4 regions of the Blastococcus sp. Marseille-P5729 genome follow, and region 2 is predicted to be linked to each of the others. Evidence: riboswitches for the same ligand, from Rfam matches in the RefSeq annotation. Region 2 holds a riboswitch; each other region holds the start of a gene.
What was found. A riboswitch is a leader RNA that binds a small molecule or an ion and turns the genes downstream of it on or off. The one in region 2 is predicted to bind S-adenosylmethionine.

Region 1: it holds a riboswitch for S-adenosylmethionine, as region 2 does, so the genes downstream of both, DAA40_RS05705 (MetQ/NlpA family ABC transporter substrate-binding protein) here and DAA40_RS12405 (LLM class flavin-dependent oxidoreductase) in region 2, are expected to answer to the same signal.
Region 3: it holds a riboswitch for S-adenosylmethionine, as region 2 does, so the genes downstream of both, DAA40_RS06240 (DUF4242 domain-containing protein) here and DAA40_RS12405 (LLM class flavin-dependent oxidoreductase) in region 2, are expected to answer to the same signal.
Region 4: it holds a riboswitch for S-adenosylmethionine, as region 2 does, so the genes downstream of both, DAA40_RS02360 (hypothetical protein) here and DAA40_RS12405 (LLM class flavin-dependent oxidoreductase) in region 2, are expected to answer to the same signal.

What each region holds. Positions count from the first base shown of each region.
Region 1 is NZ_OMPO01000001.1:1,151,031-1,155,131, forward strand. It holds gene DAA40_RS05695 (methionine ABC transporter permease) at 1-488, opposite strand, end outside; gene DAA40_RS05700 (methionine ABC transporter ATP-binding protein) at 485-1,258, opposite strand; gene DAA40_RS05705 (MetQ/NlpA family ABC transporter substrate-binding protein) at 1,261-2,130, opposite strand; SAM riboswitch class IV at 2,389-2,504, opposite strand; partial or broken gene DAA40_RS05710 (IS3 family transposase) at 2,691-2,933, opposite strand; tRNA gene DAA40_RS05715 (tRNA-Lys) at 3,011-3,083, opposite strand; gene DAA40_RS05720 (DUF4259 domain-containing protein) at 3,249-3,650, shown strand; gene DAA40_RS05725 (NADP-dependent oxidoreductase) at 3,677-4,101, shown strand, end outside.
Region 2 is NZ_OMPO01000002.1:811,889-815,989, forward strand. It holds gene DAA40_RS12395 (sigma factor-like helix-turn-helix DNA-binding protein) at 1-116, shown strand, start outside; one part of gene DAA40_RS12400 (IS3 family transposase) at 398-686, shown strand; one part of gene DAA40_RS12400 (IS3 family transposase) at 686-1,677, shown strand; SAM riboswitch class IV at 2,035-2,149, shown strand; gene DAA40_RS12405 (LLM class flavin-dependent oxidoreductase) at 2,441-3,676, shown strand; gene DAA40_RS12410 (NtaA/DmoA family FMN-dependent monooxygenase) at 3,696-4,101, shown strand, end outside.
Region 3 is NZ_OMPO01000001.1:1,257,581-1,261,681, forward strand. It holds gene DAA40_RS06230 (ABC transporter ATP-binding protein) at 1-392, opposite strand, end outside; gene DAA40_RS06235 (acyl-CoA dehydrogenase family protein) at 365-1,450, opposite strand; gene DAA40_RS06240 (DUF4242 domain-containing protein) at 1,456-2,016, opposite strand; SAM riboswitch class IV at 2,430-2,545, opposite strand; gene DAA40_RS06245 (acyl-CoA dehydrogenase family protein) at 2,722-3,915, shown strand; gene DAA40_RS06250 (acyl-CoA dehydrogenase family protein) at 3,951-4,101, shown strand, end outside.
Region 4 is NZ_OMPO01000001.1:485,959-490,059, reverse strand. It holds gene DAA40_RS02370 (hypothetical protein) at 1-34, opposite strand, end outside; gene DAA40_RS02365 (acetolactate synthase large subunit) at 179-1,732, shown strand; gene DAA40_RS02360 (hypothetical protein) at 1,776-2,183, opposite strand; SAM riboswitch class IV at 2,219-2,327, opposite strand; gene DAA40_RS02355 (3-methyladenine DNA glycosylase) at 2,446-3,306, opposite strand; gene DAA40_RS02350 (universal stress protein) at 3,303-3,773, opposite strand; gene DAA40_RS02345 (fumarylacetoacetate hydrolase family protein) at 3,915-4,101, shown strand, end outside.

The sequences.
Region 1 (4,101 bases), on a different contig from region 2:
CCGATGAGCATCACGAGCGTGAGGGTGGCGGCCGCGATCAGCCCGGGCAGCGACTCCGGAAGCAGCACCTTGCGCACGATCTGCCAGCCGGTCGAGCCCATCGCCTGCGCGGCCTCGATCTTGCCGGTCGCGATCTCGCGCAGCGCCGACTCGACCACTCGGCCGAAGAAGGGGATGCTCCCGATCGTCAGTGGCACGATCGCAGCCTCCGGTCCGAAGGCCGTCCCGACGATCGCCCGGGTGACCGGGATCAGAGCGATCAGCAGGATCAGGAAGGGCAGCGAGCGTCCGATGTTGACGATCGCACCCGTCACGGCATTGATGAGTCGTTGCGGCCAGAGTCCGCTCGGGCTCGTGATGTATAGCACGACGCCGACTGCGCCCCCGATCACGACGGTCAGAACGAAGGCGACCGAGACCATAAGAGCGGTCTGGCCGAGGGCCTCCCACAGCTCGGGAAGCGCCTCTCCGACGGTCGTCTTCCTCATAGCAGCATCCTCTGCCGTTGCTGTAGGTAGCGCGGTATGACCGGCTTGTGCTCGAGGAGCTGTCCGAGCGGCGACGAGCCGCCGACGAGCTCGGCCAGGGGACCGGCGTCCACCACCGCCCCGTCGGCGAGCAGTGCTGCCGAGTCACAGGCCCGCCGTACGACGTCGAGCTCGTGCGTGATCACCACGACGGTAAGACCGAGCTCCTGGTTGATGTCGATGACCAGATCGAGGATCTGCTCGGTGGTGGCCGAGTCGAGCGCGCTGGTCGGCTCATCGCACAGCAATACCTTCGGGTCGGCTGCGAGCGCCCGGGCGATGCCGACGCGCTGCTTCTGACCGCCCGACAGCTGCGCCGGGTATGACTCCGATCTGTCGGCCAGACCCACCAGTTCGAGCAGCTCGAGTGCCCGCTCGCGGCGCTGTTGCGGGGGCACGCCGACGATCTCGAGCGGAAACTCCACGTTCCCCCGCGCCGTACGTGAGCTCAACAGGTTGAAATGCTGGAAGACGACGCCGATGTCGCGGCGCGCCCCGCGCAAGGCCCGCTTCGACAGGCCGGTAAGCGACCTCTCGTCGAGCAGCACTTCGCCCGAGGTCGGGCGCTCGAGTAGGTTCAGGCACCTCAGCAAGGTGCTCTTCCCTGCGCCGCTGCGTCCGACGATTCCGTAGATCTCGCCTCGCGCGATCGACAGGTTGATGTCACGCAGGGCAACGACCGGTCCATCGGCGCCCCGGTACTCCTTGCGCAGGTCGACGATCTCGATCATCGCTACTTGGTCCCGTTGACCGCGATGACGGAGCCCTCATAGGTCTGGTCGATCCACTTCGCGATCTCCTCCGACTCGAGTGCCTCGGTCAGATCCTTCACGCGCGGGTCGTCGGCTAGCTCCTTCTTGACCGTGAGCGTGTTGGCATATGGGTTGCCGTCGACCTTCTCCAACGCGAGCGCGTCCTCCGCCGGCTTGAGCCCGGCCTCGAGCGCGTAGTTGCCGTTGATGACGCTCAGCGCGATCTTCGCGTCGGACAGCGTGTTGGGCAACTGTGCCGGGTCGATCTGCACGAAAGACAGGTTATGCGGATTGCCGACGACGTTCTTCTCGGTGACCTGGCTGTAGTCGAGTCCGGGATCGTCGGCGTTCACGTTCAGCTGCACGAGTCCGGCGTCCTGCAGCAGGAACAGCCCGCGCGCGAAGTTGCTGACATTGTTCGACAGTGCGACCGTAGCCCCCGAGGGGACGTCGGTAAGGCTCTTGACCTTCTGTGAGTAGACGCCCAGGGGTTCGACGTGCACCTTCGCCACGTTGACGAGGTCGTCGACCTGGTGCTCAGCCGACCACGACTTCAGGTAGGGATCGTGCTGGAAGTAGTTGGCGTCCACATCCCCGGCTTCGAGAAGCTGGTTGGGGTCGATGTCTCCAGAGATCTCCTTGATCTCGATCTCGGTGTCACCGAGGAGGGCCTCCTTCTGGATCTCCTTGAGGATCTCGCTGTGTGGCACCGACGACGCCATGACGACGAGGGGATCACTCGAGCCGCCCTCATCGGAGGACCCGCAGGCTGATAGCGATCCGGTGAGGGCGATGGCGGTGACGGCGACTGCCGCGCGGTAGATGGCGCGGCTGGAAAGGGTGCGAATCATGATCTTCCTTCGTGGGTGGTCATGCCTCGCCGGCACACCTGGCACAGCAGGTGTGGGGACGATGGCATACAAAGAACAGCGACTGAGCGCTGGAAAGGGGTGGTGCCGGGGGTCTACGGCGAGGCGACGGCTCGTCCGCGAGCGGAACTTAGTTCAGCGACAACAGCACATTCGCGACGCGCATGACGTCGGTACATTGCAGCCGCGGAAGCTGATTTCCATCGAGACCCCGTGATCTTCAGTCACCGTCTGAGGCGGCGACCACTTTTATCCGACCTCGGCTGAGGCCCGGATCAGGTATTCACCTAGGGCACCCCGCAGTGGCTGAGGGAAGCCGTCCAGCAAGCTAGGGCTTGGCGCTGGATCTCTTTACCTTCGCGAGCGACCGTAGCAGACGTTTGAATACTTGACAACTGGCCGCTCCGCTACCCTCGTCGCGCGACTCCTCGAGCGCAGTTGCATCGAGACACGTCAAGGCTCCAGGATGGGCGGGCATCGCGGCCACAGCGAGGCGGGCTTGTGGCCCGCGTTGGCGCCCTCGTCCGTCGCGACCGTCAGGGCTCATCACCCAGCCGGCGGTTCTCGGCCTTCAGCCGTTTGAGCGCGGCGGCTTCCTCGCTGGCCTGCCCATCACGCTCCCCGGCATCGACCTCAGCCTGCACCACCCAGCGACGCAACGATTCGACACCTTCCTGGCGAGCGACGGCCTCGATCGCCTTCGCCCGAGACGGGTACTCGCCCTGGTGCGCGCGCACCGGCCACACCGCCTGCTCACGGGCAGCAACATCAATCTTCCTTGGCATAACCCCGTCCTTTCAACTCGAAAGGAAGCGGCATCAAACCTGGGACGGTTCAGCCCGCGGAATGACCCCCCGGATAGTGGGCCCCGTGGGACTCGAACCCACAACCTACGGATTAAAAGTCCGCAGCTCTGCCAATTGAGCTAGAGGCCCAGGAGCCGCCTATGGCGACGTCCGCCCACGATCATACGGCGTGCCCGACACACTTCCCGACGGCTCCGAGACCGCAGGTCCGGCAGATTTCGCATCGTGCAGGTAGCGCTACGCGTGTGGCCCCTGCGAAGATGTCCGGGTACAACCACGCGCAGGAGGAGATAGATGGGTGCATGGGGCACCGGCCCGTTCGAGAATGACGACGCCCTTGACCTGGTCGGTGAGATCAACGATTCCGAGCCCGATGCAGTAGCCGAGCTGCTCACCGACATCCTCGATGTGCCCGATCCTGACGAGGAGATGGACGAGGTCGACGGCACCGAGGCGTACGCCGTGGCGGCGCTGCTCGCCGCCAAGCTGGAGCGCCTGGAGGTCACCTCCCCCGACGTCCTCGATGCCGTCTCAAAGATCCCGACAGAGGTGGTGGGTGCACTGCTGCCGAACGCGCGCACGATGCTCACCCGGATCCTCGGGGAGAACAGCGAGTTCGCCGAGCTGTGGATCGAGTCGGGGCGTCTCGAGAAGATCCGCGGCGAGATCGGCAAGATCCAGCGCGCCCTGCGCTAGCGATCCAGCCGCCTACACTCACTCTCGTGAGTGACTCGAGCGCGCCTGCCCGCACCAACACCAAGACCATCCTGACGGCGCGTCCGTCGGGCATCCCGGACGAGTCGTGCTTTGAGATCGTCGAGGAGCCCGTTGCTGCTCCGGCGGCGGGTCAGGTCGTGGTCCGCAATGAGTACCTCTCCGTCGATCCGGCGATGCGGGGTTGGGTGAGCGCGGTCGCCAACTACTCCGAGCCCGTGCCGATCGGTGCCGTCATGCGTTCGTTCGCCGCAGGCGAGGTCGTGGAGTCGCAGCACCCCGATTACCCCGTCGGCACGAAGGTCATGGGGATGCTCGGCTGGCAGCAGTACGCCACCGTCGGCGCCGATGCGATCTGGCGCAAGGTCACCGAGGACGACCTGCCGCTCTCGCTGAGTCTCGGCGTCCTCGGTCTCAACGGCCTGACGGCGTG
Region 2 (4,101 bases):
CGATCAAGTTCGCGCCCGACGCGGACATCGTCTCAATTGCGCATGGATACAAGGCGCGCCGCGAGCAGCACATTCATGACCTAATCCTTGGTTTGGAACCGAGTTCGGACGAGTGACCTTGGCATCCAGAGTACGGGCGCCTGTTCACAGGTGCATCTCATCGCAGCCGACGGCAGCCGGCGGCGTCGCACCGTTGAGGGCACCGACACCTCGGCCGCAGATATTCAGGAGATCTGTCGCGAATTAGCGCGTCGGTGGTGAGGCACGATTCCTAGTCGGGTCTCAAGGGAATCGCTCGCGCATCGGGCTTGCGCGAGCCTGTTGCCTTTTCAGGCAACGATCTCGATGAACCGCCCCGGCAAGTCCAGAGACTCCGTTCCTTGGGAAGGATGGAGTCATGTCTGGGAGTACGTCGAAGAGGTACCCGGCCGAGCTGCGTGAGCGGGCGGTCCGGATGGTCACCGAGATTCGGGCCGACCACGAGTCGGAATGGGCGGCGATGAGCAAGGTCGCTGAACTGCTCGGGGTCGGGACGCCGGAGACGGTCCGGAAGTGGTGTCGGCAGGCCGAGGTCGATGCCGGCAGGCGCCCCGGGGTGACCTCGGAGGAGTCGGCGGAGTTGAAGCGGTTGAAGCGGGAGAACGCCGAGTTGAAGCGGGCCAACGCGATTCTCAAGAGCGCGTCGGTTTTCTTCGCAGCCGAACTCGACCGGCCACAGCGCTGATCGTGCGCTACATCGACGAGCACGTCGGTGAGCGCCACGATGACGGTCTGCGATGGGGTGTCGAGTCGATCTGTGCCGCGCTCACCGAGCTCGGCGCCAAGATCGCCCCCGCGACCTACTACGAGCACCGCCACCGCAAGCCGACCGCCCGCGAGGTGCGCGACGAGGAACTGAAGCCGAAGGTCGCCGAGGTCCACGCGGCGAACTACGGCGTCTACGGCGCGCGGAAGGTGTGGCTGACGCTCAACCGGGAGCGGGCCGCAGATGCGCCGCCGATCGCGCGCTGCACCGTGGAGCGGCTCATGGGTGAGCTCGGCCTGGCCGGCGCGGTGCGGGGCAAGGCCAAGCGCACCACGATCAGCGACCCGAAGGCGCCGAAGCCACTGGATCTCGTCGACCGGAGCTTCCGGCCGTTAGCACCCGATCGGCTCTGGGTGGCGGACTTCACCTACTGCTCGACGTGGTCGGGCTGGTGCTACACCGCGTTCGTGATCGACGCCTACGCCCGGCGGATCCTGGGCTGGTCGGTAGCGACCACGATGACCAGCCAGCTCGTCGTGGACGCCGTTGAACAGGCGATCTGGACCCGCGGCCGCGAAGGGCGTGACCTGGCCGGACTGGTTGCGCACCATGACCACGGCACGCAGTACCTGTCCGTGGCCTACTCCGAGAAGCTCGACGCCGCCGGGATCAAGCCTTCGACCGGCGCGGTGGGCTCGTCCTACGACAACGCACTGGCCGAATCGATCATCGGGCTTTACAAGACCGAGCTGGTCAAGAAGCAGCGGCCGTGGAAGGGCTTCGACGACCTCGAGGTCGCCACCGCTGAATGGGTGGACTGGTACAACCACCGCCGGCCCCACGAGTACTGCGACGACCTCACGCCCGTCGAGGCAGAGGCCGCTCACTACGCTCACCACGAGACCCCAGCAACCGTTGGAGTCTCAAGCTAGAAAGTCTCCGGACACGCCGGGGCGGTTCACCCGGGACTCGATGTTGCTTACGGCTCGAGCCCAGTCACAGTCCATGGCAGCGCGCACCGGGATTCGGTCTCTACTCAGTCTGGCGCCGACCCGGCCTAGTTTCAACTGGCCGAACGAACACGGAAGCTTGTGGTTCTATCAACGCGTGCACGAACCGATCCCGTCGCCCGATCGGGATCCGCACGAGACAGGGCAGGCTGGAGTCCTCGTCGGGGTTGCGCGCAATCAGCAGCGGCCCAACCCCATCAGGGTAGGCAGAATGCTCGCCCGCCGTGATCTGGGGCACATGACTTGCCCCTGAAACGAGGCTCGTTTACTCTTCAACGAGGTCACGAGAATCGCCGCGAAGCCCTGGCTCGGCGATCGGCAACCCCCGCCTCGTGGTGGGGTGCTCCAGGTGAAGACCTGGCCGGATCGCAACAGCGACCGGCAAGTACGAGTTCGCTCACGCGGGTTAGGAGAAACCAGCCATGGACGCCACGTCTGGTTTTCGCACCGCCCATTCACGACCGATGACCGGTCACGAAGCCGCTTGGCGGCTGTACGTCGATCTGGCGCTCGTCGCCAGCATGCGCTGTTCGCGCTAAGAGCGCGTTCCGCCCGACCTACACACCACACATCACCTCCTGACGGATAGTTCCGTCTCGTCGTAGCCGCCTCGGCAGCTTCGGCGATCTTCCTGCATTCCTTACGCAGCGGTGATGTGCCTTCCTACCTTGAGGTGCTTCCACGCATGTCCAACAATCCGGCGACCCCGCCGTCCGCTTCCTCCGAACACATCAACCTCTCTGTCGCGCTCGACGGCGCGGGGTGGCATCCGGCCGCCTGGCGTGAGCCCGGAGCCCGTCCTGCCGACCTGTTCACAACCGCCTACTGGGCAGAGCTCGTCACCGAAGCCGAGCGCGGCCTGCTCGACTTCGTGACGATCGAGGACTCCCTCGGCATCCAGTCCGACCACTTCGGCGGGCCGCCCGACCACCGCACCGACCAGGTACGCGGGCGCCTCGACGCCTCGCTGATCGCGGCGGCGCTCGGGCCCATCACCTCCTCGATCGGCCTGGTCCCCACCGTCACCACCACCCACACCGAGCCGTTCCACATCTCCAAGTCCATCGCCACCCTGGACTTCGCGAGCCGCGGCCGCGCCGGATGGCGGGTGCAGGTCTCCGGCCGCGCCCACGAGGCCGCACACTTCGGCCGCCGCGACATCCCCGAGCTCGACCGAAACTGGGCCACCCAGGAGGACTCCCGCCAGGCCATCCGCGAGCTGTTCGACGAGGCGGCCGACTCGATCGAGGTGGTCCGCCGGCTGTGGGACAGCTGGGAGGACGACGCCGAGATCCGCGACGAGGCGACCGGCCGCTTCATCGACCGCGACAAGCTGCACTACATCGATTTCGAGGGGTCGAAGTTCAGCGTCAAGGGCCCGTCCATCACACCGCGCCCGCCGCAGGGCCAGCCGGTCGTGACGGCTCTCGCGCACGCCGATATCCCCTACGAGCTGGCCGCTCGCGGCGCCGACCTGGTCTTCGTCACCCCGCAGGGCATCGACGACGTGCCCGCCCTGATCGGGCAGGTCCGCGCGGCCGAACAAGCGGTCGGCCGCACCAGTACGCCGCTGCTGATCAACGCAGACCTGCTGGTCGTCCTGGGCGACACCGAGAAGGACGCCCGTGACCGCCTGCGCCGCCTCGACGACACCGCGGGCGAGAAGCTCCGTTCCGACGCCGCGATCCTCGCGACTACCCCCGACCAGCTGGCAACGCTGCTCGTCGACTGGGCGGACGCCGGGTTGGACGGGTTCCGGTTGCGACCCGCGGTGCTACCAGACGACCTCGTCGCGATCACCCGCGGCGTCGTCCCCGCTCTCCAGTCGGCCGGCGCGTTCCGCCACACCTACGAGACCACCACCCTCCGCGATCATCTCGGGCTCCCCGTAGCGGTCAACCGCTACGCCGCGATCGCCTAAGGGAAAGGGAACCACTTTCATGAGCACCAGCAATCCACGCAAGCAGATCATCCTCGGCGCGCACTTCCCCGGCGTCAACAACTCGACCGTCTGGCGTGATCCGGCGTCGGGCAGCCAGATCGACTTCTCGTCGTTCGAGCACCTCGCGCGGACCGCCGAGCGCGGCAAGTTCGACTTCTTTTTCCTCGCCGAGGGACTCCGGCTGCGCGAGCAGCGCGGGCTGATCCACGACCTGGACGTCGTCGGGAGGCCCGATACGTTCGCCGTCCTCGCGGCACTCTCCTCAGTCACCAAGCATCTCGGCCTGGCCGGCACCATCAACGCGACCTTCAACGAGCCGTACGAGGTGGCGCGCCAGTTCGCGACCCTGGACCACCTCTCGGCAGGGCGAGCCGCCTGGAACGTCGTCACGAGCTCCGACGCGT
Region 3 (4,101 bases), on a different contig from region 2:
CCGGAAAGCTGGTCCGGATAGCGATCGGCGAGGTGGGCGATTTCCAGGAGCTCGAGGAGCATGTCGATTCGGCCGGGCTCGATTCCCCGGTTTCGCTGGAAACCAAGACCCAGCGCGACGTTCTCCCGGACCGTCAACCAGTCCAGCAGCAAGGCTTGCTGGTACACGACGGCCTGTCGTTGCTCTCCCGAGGAAGCGGTGAGCTCGACAATGCCCTCGCTCGGCGTGATCTCACCGTCCAGCACCCGCAGCAGCGTCGACTTGCCGGCGCCACTGCGGCCTAGAACCGCGACCTGCCGGCCACGCTCGACCGTCAGGTCGACGCCGTCCAGCACCTTCTCACCGCCGAGACGGACCTCGACCCCTACGAGGCGAGCGACGTGAGCTCCCATCGGAGCTGTCCTTCCGACGGAGACTGCACGGGCAGGAAGGCCGCCTCGCGGAACCGGCGTGCGGTCCCGCTCGAGGCGACATAGCCGCGGCCACCGGCGAGGGCCGCCTCCAGGCGGGTTGCCTCACCGGCGATCAGGCTGGCGTCCAGGCGCAGCCGGACGAACTCGACCAACGGGCTCGCCGACAGGTCAGACCCGAGCCGAGTCCAGCGGTCCGCGACCTCATCGAGGGCAGAACGGGCGTCGAGGTAGCGCTGTTGCAGCCCCTCGTTGCCCGCGCGGGTCACCAGCGCCTCGGACTCGGTCAGCGCGCGTCGCGCGATCCCGATGCAGAAGGCGGACTGCAGCGTCAAGAAGGTCGGCCGGAAGGCGCGTGCCGTGGCGGTGAAGTCCCAGCTGAGCACGGCGTCCAACGGGATCCGCGCGCCCTCCAGGCGGACGGACGCCGATGCGGTTGCGTTGAGCGCGAGCAGGCCGTCGACGTAGTTGACCGTGACGCCAGGGGCGCCCACCCGGAACCACGTGATGATGCGCCGTTCGTCATCGAGCACGACGGGGATCACCACGACCGCGCCGTCCACCAGGTTCGATGCCCAGCGGATCTGCCCGTCGATGACCAGCTCGTCGCCTTCGACGTGGCCGGTGATGCCGAGCGGCTCGATTCCCGCCAGCGCCTTCATGCCCGATGCCATGGCGGTCGAGCCGATGCGCTCACCGCGGCGCAGCAGCGTCCAGGTCTCGGAGTTCAGTGCGGTGCGGTTGCCGCGGGCGAAGTAGTCCAGCACCATGCGGTGCGCCCACAGGCTGAACGCGCTGCTCATGCACTCCTCGGCCAGGAGCGCGATCAGCTCGGAACTCCCGTCGATTTGCGATGCGGCCTCATGCGGGTCGCCGACCGTGTCGACACCGAGGTCGAGCAGGTGACGCTCACCGAGCTCGCGCAGCAGATCGGTCGTCGACGTCGCCCCGGAGTCGATCGCCCGTACCGACTCCGCCACGCGGGCGCGCAGGTCATCGGCGGCGGCGCGGACGAGCCCGATGTCGGACTGCGTCGTCACGGCGCTCATCCGGCACCCCCGGGGACCGGAGCGACGTCGAGGGCGTGCAGCCGGTCGATCGGGGTCGAGACGATCTCCCGCGCCCGGACGACGGCGTCCTCGTCGGGGGCATTGTAGAGGCACAGGCACTTGGCGACGTCTTCGCGAACGTAGGTGCGCAGGAAGGAGACCTCGGGGATCTCGGCGTACAGCGGGGACTTCTCCTTCTTGCGGCTGAGGTAGGTGTCCATGTCGATGTGCGCCGGGATGTCCCACTCGACCAGGTACCCGGCCTCGGGGCGGGCGGCCTTGATGTCCTCGAGATCAGCACCGACCAGGCGCACCTGATCGGGCCCTTCGACCTCGGTGACGTCGTCCAGGCCGAGGACGGCGCTGCCGAGAGCGGTGAGGTCGGCGGTCTCGAAGACCAGGAAGACGCGGTCGGCCGGGGCGGTGACCTCGGCCTCGATCAGCTCGGCTCCGGCGGCGGCGGCACGGGTTGACGCCTGCTCGATGAGCGCGGCGGCAGCGTCCTTCGACGCGGTGGCGGGGACGATCTCGACGAGGGCAAGAACGGATTCGGACATGCGTTCCTCCATTTCAGGGGTGCGGTGATGACCGGCGTACGCCGGTTGTCTAACAGGGGTGCGAGTTGGTGCGCGGCGGGATTCCGGACGGTCGTCGGGACCAGCCCCGCTGGCGCGCGGAGACGCCGCCGGGTGCCAGTTGACGGAACCACGGGCGGTGCCGCGCAGGTCCTCGACGGGGCGCGGGCCGAACGCCGACGAACACCGCCGTCCCTACCGGCCTACGGCCAGCGTCGACGAACGTGCAGCGGCTCAGCCTGCGATCGACGGACGTCGAGCGGACGTAGAGCGACTGCCGGGACCGTCAGACGCGCGGGTCAGGAACAGGTGGTGCGGAGCCGGCCGTAGTCAATGGTGAAGCGTCGTACGGCGTAGAACGTCGTCGCCACGTCTGACTCCTTCTGCCCTCGCGGGCGCTGCGCTTGCCGGGCACGTCATCGTGCCCGACCAGGTCGTCACCCGGGGCACCCCACCGCATCGCGAGGGTTGCCGTCCAGCGAGCCGGGGCTTGACGCTGGAGCTCTTGACCCGCAGCAATAGTACTCACAACGTCGCCGCCCGCAACGTGGCCAGGCGTGGATTGGCTCACCCGGGGGCGACGGCAGCGATCAAACCGAATACGATTCGGTCAGGAGCGCGCACGATCGGCCCCTCGTCGGCGGGCGCCCCACAACCAGGACGACGTCCAGACTCAGGAGCCAATCCATGGACCAGCTGTACAGCAAGGAAGAGCGCGAGTTCGCCGAGCAGATGCGCGAGTTCTATCGCACGGAGATCCCCAAGGAGATCCGTGAGATGAACGCCCGGGGTGAGATCGACAGCAAGGAACCGATCGTCACCACCCAGCAGATCCTGAACAAGCACGGCTATGCGGTCCCCAACTGGCCGGTCGAGTGGGGCGGTCAGGACTGGACCCCCGTGCAGCGGCACATCTGGCTGCAGGAGATGGAGCTGGCCAACGTCCCTGCCCCGCTCGCCTTCAACACCTCGATGGTCGGCCCGGTCATCGCGACCTTCGGCTCGCAGGAGATCAAGGAGCGCTTCCTGCCGAAGACCGCGAACCTGGACATCTGGTGGTCGCAGGGCTTCTCCGAGCCGGACGCCGGTTCGGACCTCGCTTCGCTGAAGACGACCGCGGTCCGCGACGGTGACCACTACATCGTCAACGGCCAGAAGACCTGGACCACGCTCGGCCAGTACGGCGACTGGATCTTCATGCTCGTGCGCACCAACCCCGAGGTGAAGAAGCAACAGGGCATCTCGTTCCTGCTGATCGATATGAAGTCCCCTGGGGTGACGGTCCGCCCGATCCAGTTGATCGACGGCGGTCACGAGGTCAACGAGGTGTTCTTCGACAACGTCGAGGTCCCCGTCGAGAATCTCGTCGGCGAGGAGAACATGGGCTGGACCTATGCGAAGTTCCTCCTGGGCAACGAGCGCACGGGCATTGCGCGGGTCGGCGTCTCCAAGACCCGCATCGCCCGCCTGAAGGAGTTCGCTCGCAACACCCGTACCAAGAAGGGCACCCTCCTCGAGGATCCGTTGTTCGCGGCGCGCCTGACCAAGGTCGAGGTCGAGCTGCAGGCGCTGGAGATGACCCAGATGCGCATCCTGTCGACGCAGACTGCCGGCTCGGGCAAGCCCGATCCGCGTTCGTCGGTGCTCAAGCTCGTCGGCTCGAAGCTGCAGCAGGAGATCACCGAGCTGCTCGTCGACGTTCTCGGCCCGGATGGGCTGTACTTCCGCGACGACTACGACACTCCGGAGGGCTTCTCGCCGGTTCCGCAGGGCGCCGTCGACGCGCTGCCGACCTACTTCAACTACCGCAAGGTCACCATCTACGGCGGTTCGTCCGAGGTGCAGCGCGGCATCATCTCCAAGGCCATTCTCGGCCTCTGAGCCGACCGACGACACAGACACTAGGAGTATTCAAAGTGGATCTCGAACTCACTGATGAGCAGCGCGAGCTCGCCTCGACGGTCGGCCGCATGATGAAGGAACGCTACGACGCCGAGAAGCGCGATGCGATTCTCGCCTCGGAGCCGGGTTACAGCGACGACATGTGGGGCCGGTACGCCGAGCTCG
Region 4 (4,101 bases), on a different contig from region 2:
GTGCGGGCTGGCTGGTGGGGGCAGGAATCGTCACAGTCACCCACCCTAGACGAGCCCCGGCCCACGGGCGGTTTCGCCGTGGGGCGCTGCCGACGCCGCCGGGTTGGTTATAGGTTGGGCAGGTAGTTACAACAGCGAACGATCTGGCCGCGGGCCGTGGCCGCGAGGAGGTGCCGTCGTGAACGGTGCGAACGCCCTGATGCAGACCCTGATGGCCAACGACGTCGACGTGTGCTTCGCCAATCCGGGTACCTCCGAGATGCACTTCGTCGCCGCGCTCGACGCCACCGAGGGGATGCGGTGCGTGCTGGGGCTGTTCGAGGGGGTGGTCACCGGGGCGGCCGACGGCTACGCGCGGATGACCGGCACTCCAGCGGCCACCCTGCTGCATCTCGGGCCGGGCATGGCCAACGGGCTCTCGAACCTGCACAACGCGTTGCGCGCTCAGTCGCCGATGGTGAACGTGATCGGCGACCACGCGACCTATCACCGTCACCTCGACGCGCCGTTGACCTCCGACATCGAGACCGCCGCGCGGCCGTTCAGCCATTGGGTGCGCACCACGCCGGACGCCGACTCGGTCCCGCTGGACACCGCTGCCGCCATCCGCGAGGCACGCCGCAGGCCCGGCCGGATCAGCTCGCTCATCCTCCCGGCGGACGCCGCCTGGAACGAGGTGAGGTCGTCGTCCGTCCAGGCTCCGCAGGCGGGTGACCCGCAGCCGGCACCGCTGGACGGTGAGGCCGTCGACGCGGTCGCCGCGCTGCTGCCGCGCGCCGAGTCGCCGGCGATCATCCTGGGTCCGGGAGCCACGCTGGAGCAGCCGCTGGGCGCGGCCGGCAAGGTCGCGGCCGCCACCGGGGCCAAGCTGCTGACCACCACGATGACCTCGCGGATAACCCGCGGTGCCGGCCGGGTGCCGGTCGCCCGCATCCCGTACCCGCCCGACCAAGCCGCCACGTTCCTGGCCGAGCACGATCTCATCGTGCTCGTGGGCGCGAAGGGTCCGGTGAGCTTCTTCGCCTACCCGGACCGGCCGAGCGTGCTTTGGCCACGCACCGCTCAGGTCGTCGAGCTCGCCCGCCCCGACCACGACCTGACCGAGGCCCTCGACGGGCTGGTCGATGCCCTCGCTGCCGGCGACGCGACGGCCCGCACCAGCCCGCTCGAGCTGCCGCAGCGGCCGTCCGGTGAGCTGAACGTCGCCGGGCTCGGCGCCCTGATCGGCTCCCTGCTCCCGGAGCAGGCGATCGTCGTCGATGAGTCGATCACCTCAGGTCGCACGCTGGTCGCTGAGACCGAGACCGCGCGGCCGCACGACTGGCTGGTCGGCACCGGTGGGTCGATCGGCTACGCGATGCCGTGCGCAATCGGCGCGGCCGTGGCCTGCCCCGACCGCAAGGTGATCGTGCTGGAGAGCGACGGCAGCGCGATGTACCAGCCGCAGGCGCTCTGGACGGCGGCGCGCGAGCAGCTGGACATAGTGATCGTGCTGTTCGCCAACCGCAAGTACAAGATCCTGCACAACGAGATGCGCAATGTCGGCGTCCCCGCCTTCGGACCGAAGGCGCAGGCACTGCTCGACATCGACAACCCCGCGATCGACTTCGTCGCGCTTGCCGGATCGATGGGGGTGCCCGCGTCCGCCGTGACCACGATGGACGAGCTGGCGACGGCGCTGGAGGGCGCGCTGGCCGAGCCTGGCCCGGCACTGATCGAGGTGCGTCTGTAGACCGCAGCCAGAGCGGAGTGACCGATCGCGAACCGGCCGACTGCTACTCCGAGATTGGAAGGCCTACCCCGGTCCCCTCTACGACGGACGTGATTCCGGCTTGCATCTCAGCCGCCCACAGCTCGGGCATGCTCGGTTCGAGGACGGCCCCCGCTCCACCTTCGCGAATGTCGACATTGATCCACAGGCTCCCGACCGCGAGCGCATGGAACTGCTCGTGGACGCGCACCGGAGTTCCGGGCGGGAAGTCGACGCGGCGGTGATGCCATACCGCTATCGACCCACCTCCGGCGTAGGCCACCACGATCACGTCGGCAGCTGTCCGCGCGAAGCCATCGCGCCAGCCCCAAGGCGTCTTGCCCACCTGCTTGGCGTGGACCCAGTGCATGGTGTGGCCTGGGCCGTAGCTCTGGCAGTTCTGAGGGTGCTCAGTGCGCGGCTGATTAGGCATGATGACCTCCATCGTTCTCGGATACGGAGGTTCCGTTCCGTCTGTTCCGCCACCGGTCGGCAGCGGCTGGTCTGCTCCCGGAGCACCCGCGACGGAGCGGGTTGCTGTCTGGCCAGCCGGGACTTCGCGCCAGATCTCTCGACCTGCGGTGAACGATACTTCACGGCGCGGCGCGCCGGCCCGGGCACCCGGTCGTCGACGGGCGTGTAGTGCCGTCAGCGGGGAGGGCCATATTGGTCCGTGAGCGAGCTGCGCATCATGACTAGACCGCAGCCCGAAGGGACTGGCAGACCGCGAGCAGCTGCTCGCGGATCGGTCGGGCCCGCTCGGTGAACTCCCTCTGGAGCGCCACGTACTGCGCCCGGCCGGACGCCGTCTCCACCCGGATCGGCGCGATGCCCAGCTCGCTGAGGTCGTACGGACTGGCCTGCATGTCGACATACCGGATGTCCCGGGCGAGCTCGAAGGCGTCGGCGACGAGGCTGGACGATGTCGCCGGCGCGAGCTTGTACGCCCACTTGTAGAGGTCCATTCCGGCGTGCAGGCAGCCGGGTTGTTCCTGCGCGAGCTGGTCCTGCCGGCTGAGCTGGGTCTCGTTGAGTGGCGCCGCGGGCTCGGTGAAGAACCGGAAGGCATCGAAGTGAGTGCAGCGCAGCCCGCGCTCGTCCACCGTGGCCGCCACCTTCGTGGGCGGCAGCCGCAGCGGCCAAGAGCTGTGCCGAACCTTCTCGGACGGAAGTCCGTACACCATCGCCCACTCGTGCATCCCGAAGCAGCCGTGTCGCGCCGGACGGTCGAGGGTGGAGCGCATCAGCCGCCGGACGAGCTCGACCGCGCCGCTGCGCTGCCGCGCGAGCGCACGTGCATCGACCGTGATCGATGAGTCGCGGACGGTATAGAACGGCCAGTCTCGATGCGGTGCCGTCAGGTCGCTGATCGCGGTGCCGATCCCGGGATGCCAGCGGCGCAGCTGGTTGGGCCGGTAGACGTAGTAGGTGAATAGGAAGTCCTCGACCGGGTGCGCGATGGCCCGTGCCTGCCGCGCCTCGTGTGCACCGACCAGAGCGTCGATCCGCGCGAGATGCTCGCGCTGGCGCGCGACCCAGCAACGCTCGAGAATCACCCGTCCTGCCGGCGACGGACGACCACCACCGGGCACTCGGCCTCCCGCACGACCGTGTCGGCGACCGAGCCGATGATCCGGCCCGCGAGCCCGGTGACACCGCGGTCGCCGACTACCACGACATCGGCAGTCCGGGACAGCTGCAGGAGTGCCTTGGTGGGCGAGCCGTGCAAAGCCATGGCGTGCACGGGCACGTCGAACCGAGCGGCGACCGACTCGGCGCGGGCACGGGTGTGCGCCTCGGTCGCATCCTGGAACTCCTGGGTCGAGGGGATCACGCCTGGGCCCACGTCGGCGGGCCGGACGGCGTTCTTGATGTTCCAGGCGCGGACGACCGTCAGGGACGTGCCACGACGCGCGGCCTCCTCGGCCGCGTACTCGATCGCCTCGAGCGCCCGTCCCGAACCGTCGTCTCCGACGACGACCCCGGTCACAGCGTCAGGTACGGGGTGGTCGGGGATGCTCATCGGGTCCTCCTCAGGCTGATGGCGCCACGCTTCCGTAGCCACTCGATCCTATGCCAGCGGTCGTCCGGGTACCGGTCCGTCGCGGTAGGTTGGGCGGGTGCTGCCCGTGCCGGGTAGGCCCGCCATGAACCAGGAGGAACAATGCGCATCGCTCGGTTCGTTGACCCGCAGGGACGAATGACCTTTGGTGTGATCGACGGGGATGGGGATCGCTCGGGTTGGACCATCGAAGCGATCGACGGGCATCCCTTCGGCCGCCTGTCGCGCACCGGGGACCGGTGGGCGTACGACGACGTACGACTGCTCTCGCCGATCCTGCCCTCGAAGG